3 regions of the Lactiplantibacillus brownii genome follow, and region 3 is predicted to be linked to each of the others. Evidence: a T-box and tRNA genes for the amino acid it is inferred to sense, from the RefSeq annotation. Region 3 holds a T-box; the other regions hold tRNA genes.

Region 1 (4,682 bases), 610 kb from region 3:
CAGAGGCATATTAAATTATTGTGCTTCATGAAGTGAGGAGGTTATTTTTACAGGCTATATTGGACAGATGGGTTGTGGTTAGAAGACAGAATGGTCACACTGAATTAAAACATAATTGTGACAAGTGGCTGGATCGTGTGACTGAGGAAGTTGCGGTACTAAGCTTATTCGGCGTTTACTGAAGTAAGATGGGGTGCGTCTTGTGGTAGAACTACCGCTTGAAATCATGATTGAAACGCCGTAAGATGTGTCACGTGACGATATTTGGTTAATTTTTGATCTTTTTCAAAATTAATTGGTTAAAATGCTTGACCCATGTCTCGATTATTGATATTATATTTCTTGTCGTTAAGAACGGCATGCAACATTACTCATGATTTTGAATATATCAGGACGTTTGAAACGTTATCTTGAATTTTTATTCAAAATGATTTATAAAAAGTTGTTGACATGTTCTTCTGATGATGATAAACTTTAATAGTTGTGTTGAGGAATTCAACCAACAAATTAGACCTTTGAAAACTGAACAAAGTTTCGACAAATCAAATGTGTAGGGTCTAGCAATCCTTGTGATTGTTAGCAAAACATTTGCGAAGTCAATTCGTGAAAACAATTAATAAATTTGAACCAACTTTTTAAATGAGCTTTTTTAGAACTCATCATTAATTTGAGAGTTTGATCCTGGCTCAGGACGAACGCTGGCGGCGTGCCTAATACATGCAAGTCGAACGAACTCTGGTAATGATTGGTACTTGTATCATGATTTACATTTGAGTGAGTGGCGAACTGGTGAGTAACACGTGGGAAACCTGCCCAGAAGTGGGGGATAACACCTGGAAACAGATGCTAATACCGCATAACAACTCGGACCGCATGGTCTGAGTTTGAAAGATGGCTTCGGCTATCACTTTTGGATGGTCCCGCGGCGTATTAGCTAGATGGTGGGGTAACGGCTCACCATGGCAATGATACGTAGCCGACCTGAGAGGGTAATCGGCCACATTGGGACTGAGACACGGCCCAAACTCCTACGGGAGGCAGCAGTAGGGAATCTTCCACAATGGACGAAAGTCTGATGGAGCAACGCCGCGTGAGTGAAGAAGGGTTTCGGCTCGTAAAACTCTGTTGTTAAAGAAGAACATATCTGAGAGTAACTGTTCAGGTATTGACGGTATTTAACCAGAAAGCCACGGCTAACTACGTGCCAGCAGCCGCGGTAATACGTAGGTGGCAAGCGTTGTCCGGATTTATTGGGCGTAAAGCGAGCGCAGGCGGTTTTTTAAGTCTGATGTGAAAGCCTTCGGCTTAACCGAAGAAGTGCATCGGAAACTGGGAAACTTGAGTGCAGAAGAGGACAGTGGAACTCCATGTGTAGCGGTGAAATGCGTAGATATATGGAAGAACACCAGTGGCGAAGGCGGCTGTCTGGTCTGTAACTGACGCTGAGGCTCGAAAGTATGGGTAGCAAACAGGATTAGATACCCTGGTAGTCCATACCGTAAACGATGAATGCTAAGTGTTGGAGGGTTTCCGCCCTTCAGTGCTGCAGCTAACGCATTAAGCATTCCGCCTGGGGAGTACGGCCGCAAGGCTGAAACTCAAAGGAATTGACGGGGGCCCGCACAAGCGGTGGAGCATGTGGTTTAATTCGAAGCTACGCGAAGAACCTTACCAGGTCTTGACATACTATGCAAATCTAAGAGATTAGACGTTCCCTTCGGGGACATGGATACAGGTGGTGCATGGTTGTCGTCAGCTCGTGTCGTGAGATGTTGGGTTAAGTCCCGCAACGAGCGCAACCCTTATTATCAGTTGCCAGCATTAAGTTGGGCACTCTGGTGAGACTGCCGGTGACAAACCGGAGGAAGGTGGGGATGACGTCAAATCATCATGCCCCTTATGACCTGGGCTACACACGTGCTACAATGGATGGTACAACGAGTTGCGAACTCGCGAGAGTAAGCTAATCTCTTAAAGCCATTCTCAGTTCGGATTGTAGGCTGCAACTCGCCTACATGAAGTCGGAATCGCTAGTAATCGCGGATCAGCATGCCGCGGTGAATACGTTCCCGGGCCTTGTACACACCGCCCGTCACACCATGAGAGTTTGTAACACCCAAAGTCGGTGGGGTAACCTTCGGGAGCCAACCGCCTAAGGTGGGACAGATGATTAGGGTGAAGTCGTAACAAGGTAGCCGTAGGAGAACCTGCGGCTGGATCACCTCCTTTCTAAGGAATATTACGGAAACCTTACACATGATTGTTGAAACTTTGTTTAGTTTTGAGAGGTCTAACTCTCAATTTAATAACGCTTTTGGGCCTATAGCTCAGTTGGTGAGAGCGCACGCCTGATAAGCGTGAGGTCGATGGTTCGAGTCCATTTAGGCCCATCGAGAACGCATAGTTCTTGTATCACTATGGGGAATTAGCTCAGCTGGGAGAGCACCTGCTTTGCAAGCAGGAGGTCAACGGTTCGATCCCGTTATTCTCCATTGACGACATTGGTCGTCAACGAAACTTGTTCTTTGAAAACTAGATAATATCAAATATATTTTTTCATAATGAAACCGAGAACACCGCGTTTTTTGAGTTTTTTAAAAGAAGTTTAATCGCTAAACTCAATTAATCGTATTTTCCTTTGGAAAATAAGGTTAAGTTAACAAGGGCGCATGGTGAATGCCTTGGCACTAGGAGCCGATGAAGGACGGGACTAACACCGATATGCTTCGGGGAGCTGTACGTAAGCTATGATCCGGAGATTTCCGAATGGGGCAACCCAGCAGTTTTAATCAACTGTTACCGCTAGATGAATTCATAATCTAGTCGGAGGTAAACGCTGTGAACTGAAACATCTCATTAGCAGCAGGAAAATAAAGAAATTTCGATTCCCTAAGTAGCGGCGAGCGAACGGGGAACAGCCCAAACCAGAGAGCTTGCTCTTTGGGGTTGTAGGACTGAACATTTGAGTTACCAAAAAGTTTGATAGTCGAAGGATTTGGGAAAATCCGCCATAGATGGTGATAGCCCAGTAGATTAAATCAAGCTTTCTCAGTTCAGTATCCTGAGTACGGCGGAACACGTGAAATTCCGTCGGAATCTGGGAGGACCATCTCCCAAGGCTAAATACTACCTAGTGACCGATAGTGAACCAGTACCGTGAGGGAAAGGTGAAAAGCACCCCGGAAGGGGAGTGAAATAGTTCCTGAAACCATGTGCCTACAATAAGTCAGAGCGCGTTAATGCGTGATGGCGTGCCTTTTGTAGAATGAACCGGCGAGTTACGATCCCGTGCAAGGTTAAGACTGAAAAGTCGGAGCCGTAGCGAAAGCGAGTCTGAAATGGGCGTTTTTAGTACGAGGTTGTAGACCCGAAACCAGGTGACCTATCCATGTCCAGGTTGAAGGTGCGGTAAAACGCACTGGAGGACCGAACCCGTGTAAGTTGAAAATTGCTGGGATGAGGTGTGGATAGCGGTGAAATTCCAAACGAACTTGGAGATAGCTGGTTCTCTCCGAAATAGCTTTAGGGCTAGCCTCGGATTAAGGATCATGGAGGTAGAGCACTATTTGGACTAGGGGCCCGTCTTGGGTTACTGAATTCAGATAAACTCCGAATGCCATTGATTCATATCCGGGAGTCAGACGATGAGTGATAAGATCCACCGTCGAAAGGGGAACAGCCCAGATCACCAGTTAAGGTCCCTAAATGTATACTAAGTGGAAAAGGATGTGGAGTTGCATAGACAACTAGGATGTTGGCTCAGAAGCAGCCACCATTTAAAGAGTGCGTAATAGCTCACTAGTCGAGTGATCCTGCGCCGAAAATGTACCGGGGCTAAGTATACTACCGAAACTGTGGATGTGACCATTAGGTCACGTGATAGGAGAGCGTTCTAAGGGCGGTGAAGCAAGACTGTAAGGACTTGTGGAGCGCTTAGAAGTGAGAATGCCGGTATGAGTAGCGAAAGATGGGTGAGAATCCCATCCACCGAATGACTAAGGTTTCCTGGGGAAGGCTCGTCCTCCCAGGGTTAGTCGGGACCTAAGTCGAGGCCGAGAGGCGTAGACGATGGATAACAGGTTGATATTCCTGTACTAGTTAAATGCGTTTGAACGATGGAGGGACGCAGTAGGCTAAGATGTGCATTCTGTTGGATTAGAATGTCCAAACAACAAGTCTTGTGAAGAGTCAAATGCTTTTCACTTTAAGGACAAGTTGCGATGGGGAGCGAAATTTAGTAGCGAAGCGTCTGATGTCACACTGCCGAGAAAAGCTTCTAGTGAGTATTTAACTACCCGTACCGCAAACCAACACAGGTAGTCGAGGAGAGAATCCTAAGGTGAGCGAGTGAACTCTCGTTAAGGAACTCGGCAAAATGACCCCGTAACTTCGGGAGAAGGGGTGCTGATCGAAAGATCAGCCGCAGTGAATAGGCCCAGGCGACTGTTTATCAAAAACACAGGTCTCTGCAAAATCGTAAGATGACGTATAGGGGCTGACGCCTGCCCGGTGCTGGAAGGTTAAAAGGATGGGTTAGCTTCGGCGAAGCTCAGAATTGAAGCCCCAGTAAACGGCGGCCGTAACTATAACGGTCCTAAGGTAGCGAAATTCCTTGTCGGGTAAGTTCCGACCCGCACGAAAGGCGTAACGATCTGGGCACTGTCTCAACGAGAGACTCGGTG
Region 2 (4,682 bases), 1.2 Mb from region 3:
TGATTTCCAACCATTCTGAGGGAACCTTTGGGCGCCTCCGTTACTTTTTAGGAGGCGACCGCCCCAGTCAAACTGCCCACCTGACACTGTCTCCCGCCACGATTAGTGGCGCGGGTTAGAGTGGTCATACAGCGAGGGTAGTATCCCACCAACGCCTCCACCGAAACTAGCGTTCCGGTTTCTATGGCTCCTACCTATCCTGTACAAGCTGTACAAACACTCAATATCAAGCTACAGTAAAGCTCCATGGGGTCTTTCCGTCCTGTCGCGGGTAGTCCGCATCTTCACGGACAATATAATTTCACCGAGTCTCTCGTTGAGACAGTGCCCAGATCGTTACGCCTTTCGTGCGGGTCGGAACTTACCCGACAAGGAATTTCGCTACCTTAGGACCGTTATAGTTACGGCCGCCGTTTACTGGGGCTTCAATTCTGAGCTTCGCCGAAGCTAACCCATCCTTTTAACCTTCCAGCACCGGGCAGGCGTCAGCCCCTATACGTCATCTTACGATTTTGCAGAGACCTGTGTTTTTGATAAACAGTCGCCTGGGCCTATTCACTGCGGCTGATCTTGCGATCAGCACCCCTTCTCCCGAAGTTACGGGGTCATTTTGCCGAGTTCCTTAACGAGAGTTCACTCGCTCACCTTAGGATTCTCTCCTCGACTACCTGTGTTGGTTTGCGGTACGGGTAGTTAAATACTCACTAGAAGCTTTTCTCGGCAGTGTGACATCAGACGCTTCGCTACTAAATTTCGCTCCCCATCGCAACTTGTCCTTAAAGTGAAAAGCATTTGACTCTTCACAAGACTTATTGTTTGGACATTCTAATCCAACAGAATGCACATCTTAGCCTACTGCGTCCCTCCATCGTTCAAACGCATTTAACTAGTACAGGAATATCAACCTGTTATCCATCGTCTACGCCTCTCGGCCTCGACTTAGGTCCCGACTAACCCTGGGAGGACGAGCCTTCCCCAGGAAACCTTAGTCATTCGGTGGATGGGATTCTCACCCATCTTTCGCTACTCATACCGGCATTCTCACTTCTAAGCGCTCCACAAGTCCTTACAGTCTTGCTTCACCGCCCTTAGAACGCTCTCCTATCACGTGACCTAATGGTCACATCCACAGTTTCGGTAGTATACTTAGCCCCGGTACATTTTCGGCGCAGGATCACTCGACTAGTGAGCTATTACGCACTCTTTAAATGGTGGCTGCTTCTGAGCCAACATCCTAGTTGTCTATGCAACTCCACATCCTTTTCCACTTAGTATACATTTAGGGACCTTAACTGGTGATCTGGGCTGTTCCCCTTTCGACGGTGGATCTTATCACTCATCGTCTGACTCCCGGATATGAATCAATGGCATTCGGAGTTTATCTGAATTCAGTAACCCAAGACGGGCCCCTAGTCCAAATAGTGCTCTACCTCCATGATCCTTAATCCGAGGCTAGCCCTAAAGCTATTTCGGAGAGAACCAGCTATCTCCAAGTTCGTTTGGAATTTCACCGCTATCCACACCTCATCCCAGCAATTTTCAACTTACACGGGTTCGGTCCTCCAGTGCGTTTTACCGCACCTTCAACCTGGACATGGATAGGTCACCTGGTTTCGGGTCTACAACCTCGTACTAAAAACGCCCATTTCAGACTCGCTTTCGCTACGGCTCCGACTTTTCAGTCTTAACCTTGCACGGGATCGTAACTCGCCGGTTCATTCTACAAAAGGCACGCCATCACGCATTAACGCGCTCTGACTTATTGTAGGCACATGGTTTCAGGAACTATTTCACTCCCCTTCCGGGGTGCTTTTCACCTTTCCCTCACGGTACTGGTTCACTATCGGTCACTAGGTAGTATTTAGCCTTGGGAGATGGTCCTCCCAGATTCCGACGGAATTTCACGTGTTCCGCCGTACTCAGGATACTGAACTGAGAAAGCTTGATTTAATCTACTGGGCTATCACCATCTATGGCGGATTTTCCCAAATCCTTCGACTATCAAACTTTTTGGTAACTCAAATGTTCAGTCCTACAACCCCAAAGAGCAAGCTCTCTGGTTTGGGCTGTTCCCCGTTCGCTCGCCGCTACTTAGGGAATCGAAATTTCTTTATTTTCCTGCTGCTAATGAGATGTTTCAGTTCACAGCGTTTACCTCCGACTAGATTATGAATTCATCTAGCGGTAACAGTTGATTAAAACTGCTGGGTTGCCCCATTCGGAAATCTCCGGATCATAGCTTACGTACAGCTCCCCGAAGCATATCGGTGTTAGTCCCGTCCTTCATCGGCTCCTAGTGCCAAGGCATTCACCATGCGCCCTTGTTAACTTAACCTTATTTTCCAAAGGAAAATACGATTAATTGAGTTTAGCGATTAAACTTCTTTTAAAAAACTCAAAAAACGCGGTGTTCTCGGTTTCATTATGAAAAAATATATTTGATATTATCTAGTTTTCAAAGAACAAGTTTCGTTGACGACCAATGTCGTCAATGGAGAATAACGGGATCGAACCGTTGACCTCCTGCTTGCAAAGCAGGTGCTCTCCCAGCTGAGCTAATTCCCCATAGTGATACAAGAACTATGCGTTCTCGATGGGCCTAAATGGACTCGAACCATCGACCTCACGCTTATCAGGCGTGCGCTCTCACCAACTGAGCTATAGGCCCAAAAGCGTTATTAAATTGAGAGTTAGACCTCTCAAAACTAAACAAAGTTTCAACAATCATGTGTAAGGTTTCCGTAATATTCCTTAGAAAGGAGGTGATCCAGCCGCAGGTTCTCCTACGGCTACCTTGTTACGACTTCACCCTAATCATCTGTCCCACCTTAGGCGGTTGGCTCCCGAAGGTTACCCCACCGACTTTGGGTGTTACAAACTCTCATGGTGTGACGGGCGGTGTGTACAAGGCCCGGGAACGTATTCACCGCGGCATGCTGATCCGCGATTACTAGCGATTCCGACTTCATGTAGGCGAGTTGCAGCCTACAATCCGAACTGAGAATGGCTTTAAGAGATTAGCTTACTCTCGCGAGTTCGCAACTCGTTGTACCATCCATTGTAGCACGTGTGTAGCCCAGGTCATAAGGGGCATGATGATTTGACGTCATCCCCACCTTCCTCCGGTTTGTCACCGGCAGTCTCACCAGAGTGCCCAACTTAATGCTGGCAACTGATAATAAGGGTTGCGCTCGTTGCGGGACTTAACCCAACATCTCACGACACGAGCTGACGACAACCATGCACCACCTGTATCCATGTCCCCGAAGGGAACGTCTAATCTCTTAGATTTGCATAGTATGTCAAGACCTGGTAAGGTTCTTCGCGTAGCTTCGAATTAAACCACATGCTCCACCGCTTGTGCGGGCCCCCGTCAATTCCTTTGAGTTTCAGCCTTGCGGCCGTACTCCCCAGGCGGAATGCTTAATGCGTTAGCTGCAGCACTGAAGGGCGGAAACCCTCCAACACTTAGCATTCATCGTTTACGGTATGGACTACCAGGGTATCTAATCCTGTTTGCTACCCATACTTTCGAGCCTCAGCGTCAGTTACAGACCAGACAGCCGCCTTCGCCACTGGTGTTCTTCCATATATCTACGCATTTCACCGCTACACATGGAGTTCCACTGTCCTCTTCTGCACTCAAGTTTCCCAGTTTCCGATGCACTTCTTCGGTTAAGCCGAAGGCTTTCACATCAGACTTAAAAAACCGCCTGCGCTCGCTTTACGCCCAATAAATCCGGACAACGCTTGCCACCTACGTATTACCGCGGCTGCTGGCACGTAGTTAGCCGTGGCTTTCTGGTTAAATACCGTCAATACCTGAACAGTTACTCTCAGATATGTTCTTCTTTAACAACAGAGTTTTACGAGCCGAAACCCTTCTTCACTCACGCGGCGTTGCTCCATCAGACTTTCGTCCATTGTGGAAGATTCCCTACTGCTGCCTCCCGTAGGAGTTTGGGCCGTGTCTCAGTCCCAATGTGGCCGATTACCCTCTCAGGTCGGCTACGTATCATTGCCATGGTGAGCCGTTACCCCACCATCTAGCTAATACGCCGCGGGACCATCCAAAAGTGATAGCCGAAGCCATCTTTCAAACTCAGACCATGCGGTCCGAGTTGTTATGCGGTATTAGCATCTGTTTCCAGGTGTTATCCCCCACTTCTGGGCAGGTTTCCCACGTGTTACTCACCAGTTCGCCACTCACTCAAATGTAAATCATGATACAAGTACCAATCATTACCAGAGTTCGTTCGACTTGCATGTATTAGGCACGCCGCCAGCGTTCGTCCTGAGCCAGGATCAAACTCTCAAATTAATGATGAGTTCTAAAAAAGCTCATTTAAAAAGTTGGTTCAAATTTATTAATTGTTTTCACGAATTGACTTCGCAAATGTTTTGCTAACAATCACAAGGATTGCTAGACCCTACACATTTGATTTGTCGAAACTTTGTTCAGTTTTCAAAGGTCTAATTTGTTGGTTGATTACCTCAACGTAACTTAATCATCATACCAAGTTGAGAACAACATGTCAACAACTTTTTTATAATTGATTTTCGTTGAAGACTTGCGGCTAACCGCTTTGTGCGCCTCAACAACGTATACTAATTTACCAATTATCCGGGCAGATTGCAAGCCCTAAATTGCAAAAATAACCAGTCAATATTACCATGTCGAC
Region 3 (4,682 bases):
CCCATCGGCAACTTGTTTGAAGCTTTCCATGGAGACCCGCACGTCAGAGCTCGTATCAACGGATGAGACCCATAAACGAACGATTTCAGCACCCATTTGTTTGATGACTTCTGCTGGCGCAATCGTATTACCGAGCGACTTACTCATCTTGCGGCCCTTGTTGTCCAAGGTGAAGCCTTGTGACAAGACTTGTTTGTATGGGGCATGACCAGAAACGGCCACACTCGTGATCAAACTAGAGTTGAACCAGCCACGATATTGGTCGGAGCCTTCCAAATATAGATCAGCTGGATAGGTCAAATAAGGCCGTTCTGCCAAGACACCTTGATGTGACGAGCCTGAATCGAACCAAACATCCATAATGTCGTTTTCTTTAGTGAAAGTGCCATTTGGTGAATGTTCACTCGTAAAGCCTGCTGGCAATAAGTCTTTGGCATCACGTTCAAACCAAACATTTGAGCCATATTGACCCACTAAATCAGCGACATGGTTGATCGTTTCTTCAGTCATAATTGCCGTGCCATCTTCACCATAGAAAATTGGTAGTGGCACACCCCAGACCCGTTGCCGTGAAATGACCCAGTCACCACGATCACGAATCATATTGTGCAGCCGTTTTTGACCCCAATCAGGGAAGAATTTGACGTCATCAATCGCGTGTAAAATTTCATCACGCATATCACCCACTGAAGCAAACCATTGTGGCGTTGCCCGGAAGATGATTGGCTTCTTCGTCCGCCAGTCAAAGGGATAACTGTGTTCATAAGGCATGTAATCAAGCAACAAGCCGGCAGCCTTTAATTTATCTAACGCAATCTTATTGGCATCATCATAGAAGACCCCTTCAAAATCAGGCCCCGCTTCAGCAGTTAAGATTCCTTGGTTGTTTACTGGTGCAAAGACCGGCAAATCATACTTCATCCCGATGCGGTAATCATCTTCCCCATAACCAGGCGCAGTATGCACTAGCCCAGTCCCTGAGTCCAAGGTTACGAAATCACCAAGCATGGTCACTAATTTACGACTCGCATCAAATGGATGTTCACAAATGACCCGATCTAAGTCAGCACCTTTAACGGTTTTAACGACTTTGACGTCTTCCCAACCGAAGCGCTTGGCATTTTCATCAACTAATTCTGCGGCAATGACATAGTTCCGGTCGTCACCACTATGTTGCACAACCGCGTAATCGAAACCAGCATCGATTGTGATCCCTTCAGAAGCTGGAATCGTCCAAGGGGTGGTGGTCCAAACGACCATATAAGTGTTGTCATCTAAGACACCCTTACCGTCGATCACTTTTTCACCATAAAAGGCAGATGGTGACGTCACGTCATGATATTCTACTTCGGCTTCTGCCAAGGCAGATTCTGAAGACCATGACCAGTAGACGGGCTTCTTGCCACGATAGATCAAATGGCGTTTGGCAAAGGCCCCGAAGACCCGGATTTGAGCGGCTTCGAATTCTGGCTTCAACGTCAAATAAGGATTATCCCATTCACCGGCAACACCCAACCGCTTGAATTCGTCACGTTGACGATCGACTTGTTTCAACGCATATTCGCGACAAAGTTCCCGAAAGTCGTTAGTACTCATCTTTTTACGATCATAGCCCGCTTGTTGTAACTTTTGTTCGATTGGCAACCCATGAGTATCCCAACCGGGAACGTAAGGTGCGCGAAAGCCATTCATTGATTTATAACGGACAATAAAGTCCTTAGTAATTTTATTCAACGCATGACCCATATGGATATCACCATTAGCGTATGGTGGCCCATCATGCAAAATAAAGGTTGGCTTACCTTCATTTAATTTTTGACGTTGTTCATAGACTTTGTTTTCCGCCCAAACATTTTCACGTTCGAGTTCTTTCACTGGTAAGTTACCACGCATTTTAAACTTGGTTTTACCGAGATTAAGCGTTTCTTTAACGCGCATTTGACCACTCCTTAATATTTTTTGACAACTGCCGATACCTACAAATGATCATATTTTACCAAATCAATCATGAAATTTTAGATACAAAAAAACTCCGCCCAACAAGGGACGAAGTTATCGTGGTACCACCCAATTTTAGAATTGTTTAGATTCTCTCATAAGCATGGGTAACGGTCATGAACCGGTCGACCTTACTCATTTCAGGTCGACATTCGGAGATGATCTGCAACTTCGTGAGGAACGATCGGGTTCACACTAGCCCCGACTCTCTGCGCGTATCACTAAGTTGTTTGCTGTTCTCCTCAAAATGTTAATAAAATTAATCTGTACTGTTGATTCTAGTCGACTTACTTCGCGGAGTCAACATCATCATCAGGGAAAATAACCACCGTTTGTTGTTGTGCTTGGTCACCACCGTCAGCGACTGGGGTTTCACCAGAAGCTGGTTCAGTGATTTCAGCAACTGCTTCCGAGTTTACGCTCGCATTGGCGCCGTTGTCAAGGTTATCATCTTTCAAGACATGTTGAATCTCTGAGTAACTCGAGGTATCGGTTTCGCTGAGTAGTTGATCCCAATCTTTGCTCTTAACAACTTCCAATTGTGATTCAAGCATCACTTGGAGTCGTTGGCGGAAGACCCGCGTTTGTTTCTTCAAATCATCCGTTTCAACGGATAACCGTTTAGCCTTTTGTGAGGCTTCATCGATCATCTGGTTCGACTTATCCGTGGCTTCACTGACAATGTCAGAAGCTTGCTTTTGAGCTTCACGGGTAATGATGTCTGCTTCCTTCTTCGAATTAGTCTTAACTTTGTCGGCAGCTTCTTGGGCAACCAAGATCGACTGATTCAAGGAATCCTTCAGTTCGTTGAAGTATTTGAGCTTACCTTCACTAGCGTCTAAACGTTCCTGGAGGTCCTTATTTTGCTTCAAGGTAATTTGATAATCCTTAATAATTTGTTCCAGAAAATCATTTACCTCGTCAATATTGTAACCACGGAGTTTCGTGGAAAACTCTTTGTTATGAATGTCATCAGGACTTAACACCATACTAAATTTCCTCCAATACCTATTTACTATGAATAATATTTAAAGTAATTCGCAACCGCGACTTTTTCGTCTCACCGCCAATTTCGGTCAACCGGACCCGGCCGTAATGATTTACACTCAACATATCCAACAACGCAATCTCGTAATCTGCTTTAGGCAAATCGGCCCAATTCAGACGAACATGCGCCCCCTCGATCAATTCCTTAGCATGGTGGCGTGACAGGTTAAATGCTGCCTTGATCACACTATCTGCACGTAAAGAACTGACCGTGGTCGTAATCGTTTCCCAATCATTTTGTGGATCAACCGCGTTGCTCAATGGCACAGGCGTTAAATGAACCTTGGTCTTACCAAAGCGGTCAACTTGATCACTGAAGTAAGTCGCCATTTCACTTTCGCAGTAGAACTGCCAAGCTTCACCGTCTGACACGATATCCCCGAAGACATCCCGTTCAACGCCGGAGTTGGCTAAGGTTCCTAAAATATGGCCGTGTTTCAACGTCGCAAATTTGATTGGATAAACAATATTGAATAATGTTATTTGAAAATCAGCTGGTTGGGGCTCGTAGTAATTCGGATAAAATAAGATCCGTTGTAACTCGGCCCCAGGATAACCCCCAAAAGCCCGCATATGGACTTCATCAAGTTGATTGACCAGTGTTCGCGCAATGTAGACTTGCCGCGGGTTTAAAAACGCGGTTAAAATTGGTCGGTACTGATCGGCCGCTTCTTGCAGCCAACCAGTGACCTGTTCAATAAATGGGGCTTCACTATCGCGAAAATGTTGTTTTAAATTTTCATTCACGATGTTTTCCTCGTTATTTTAAAATTAAAAGCTAATTAATGATAATAAGTAAACTAATCCACGCTCTGCAAACTGTAACACTAGCAGTGCCACAATCGGCGAGAAATCTAGACCAGCAATCGACGGAATAAACCGCCGGAACACACTTAGAAACGGGTCACAAATCTGTCCCAAGAATCGACCGAGGCCAGTATTATAGGCGCCAGGGAACCAAGACATTAAGATAAAGACAATAATCGCTAAGGTGTACAGCTGGAACAAGCCATCAATAATTGTAAGTATCAGTGCCATCACTCCTTACTTATAAACTGTTGGGGTTAAACTGCGCCGTGGTACTCCCGGAAACTTCATAATTTTCAGGAATACAGAGAAAAATTTCATCCCCGATGCGTTCAATCTCACCGTTAATGGCATACACCGTGCCCGTCAGGAAATCAACGATTCGCCGCGCCATCGCATCATCAACATGGTCAAAATTAATAATGACCGCTTGATTTTTTAACAACTGCGCAGCAATTTCTTTCACATCCGAATAAATTCGCGGCTCAAACAAAGCAATCTTGCTATTAACCGATTTACCACCTTGCATCGGCACAACTTTAGGTGTCGAGGCTGTTGTGGTCGCATTATTCGCGGTTGCCGCCGTCCGGTTCGGTTGTGGCGCATTCGCAGCATCGTCGTACGCTTCATCATCGCCAACGCCAAAGAAGTTACTTAAACTAAAACGTCCGGCCATTAGTCATCGCTTCCCTTCAACGAACTTATTTACGGCGCCGTTTGAAGAATGGCGGCGTATCTAATGAATCACCATTATTGCTATCTTGATCTTCTTCAGGCTGAGTATTGTCGTTAAAAACGTCAAAGTCAGTCTTTTCAACATTCTGATGAGC

What was found. The T-box of region 3 lies ahead of ileS (isoleucine--tRNA ligase). A T-box ahead of a tRNA ligase gene usually reads a tRNA of that ligase, here a tRNA-Ile.
Region 1: it encodes a tRNA-Ile, which carries the amino acid that the T-box ahead of ileS (isoleucine--tRNA ligase) is inferred to sense. The anticodon was not compared.
Region 2: it encodes a tRNA-Ile, which carries the amino acid that the T-box ahead of ileS (isoleucine--tRNA ligase) is inferred to sense. The anticodon was not compared.

The regions. Positions count from the first base shown of each region.
Region 1 is NZ_JAVCWF010000001.1:1,164,565-1,169,246, forward strand. It holds rRNA gene RA086_RS05130 (16S ribosomal RNA) at 664-2,229, shown strand; tRNA gene RA086_RS05135 (tRNA-Ile) at 2,317-2,390, shown strand; tRNA gene RA086_RS05140 (tRNA-Ala) at 2,420-2,492, shown strand; rRNA gene RA086_RS05145 (23S ribosomal RNA) at 2,650-4,682, shown strand, end outside.
Region 2 is NZ_JAVCWF010000001.1:541,701-546,382, reverse strand. It holds rRNA gene RA086_RS02155 (23S ribosomal RNA) at 1-2,335, opposite strand, end outside; tRNA gene RA086_RS02150 (tRNA-Ala) at 2,493-2,565, opposite strand; tRNA gene RA086_RS02145 (tRNA-Ile) at 2,595-2,668, opposite strand; rRNA gene RA086_RS02140 (16S ribosomal RNA) at 2,756-4,321, opposite strand.
Region 3 is NZ_JAVCWF010000001.1:1,770,349-1,775,030, forward strand. It holds gene ileS (isoleucine--tRNA ligase) at 1-1,938, opposite strand, end outside; T-box leader at 2,040-2,253, opposite strand; gene RA086_RS08260 (DivIVA domain-containing protein) at 2,286-2,987, opposite strand; gene RA086_RS08265 (YlmH family RNA-binding protein) at 3,007-3,792, opposite strand; gene RA086_RS08270 (YggT family protein) at 3,817-4,083, opposite strand; gene RA086_RS08275 (cell division protein SepF) at 4,094-4,528, opposite strand; gene ftsZ (cell division protein FtsZ) at 4,554-4,682, opposite strand, start outside.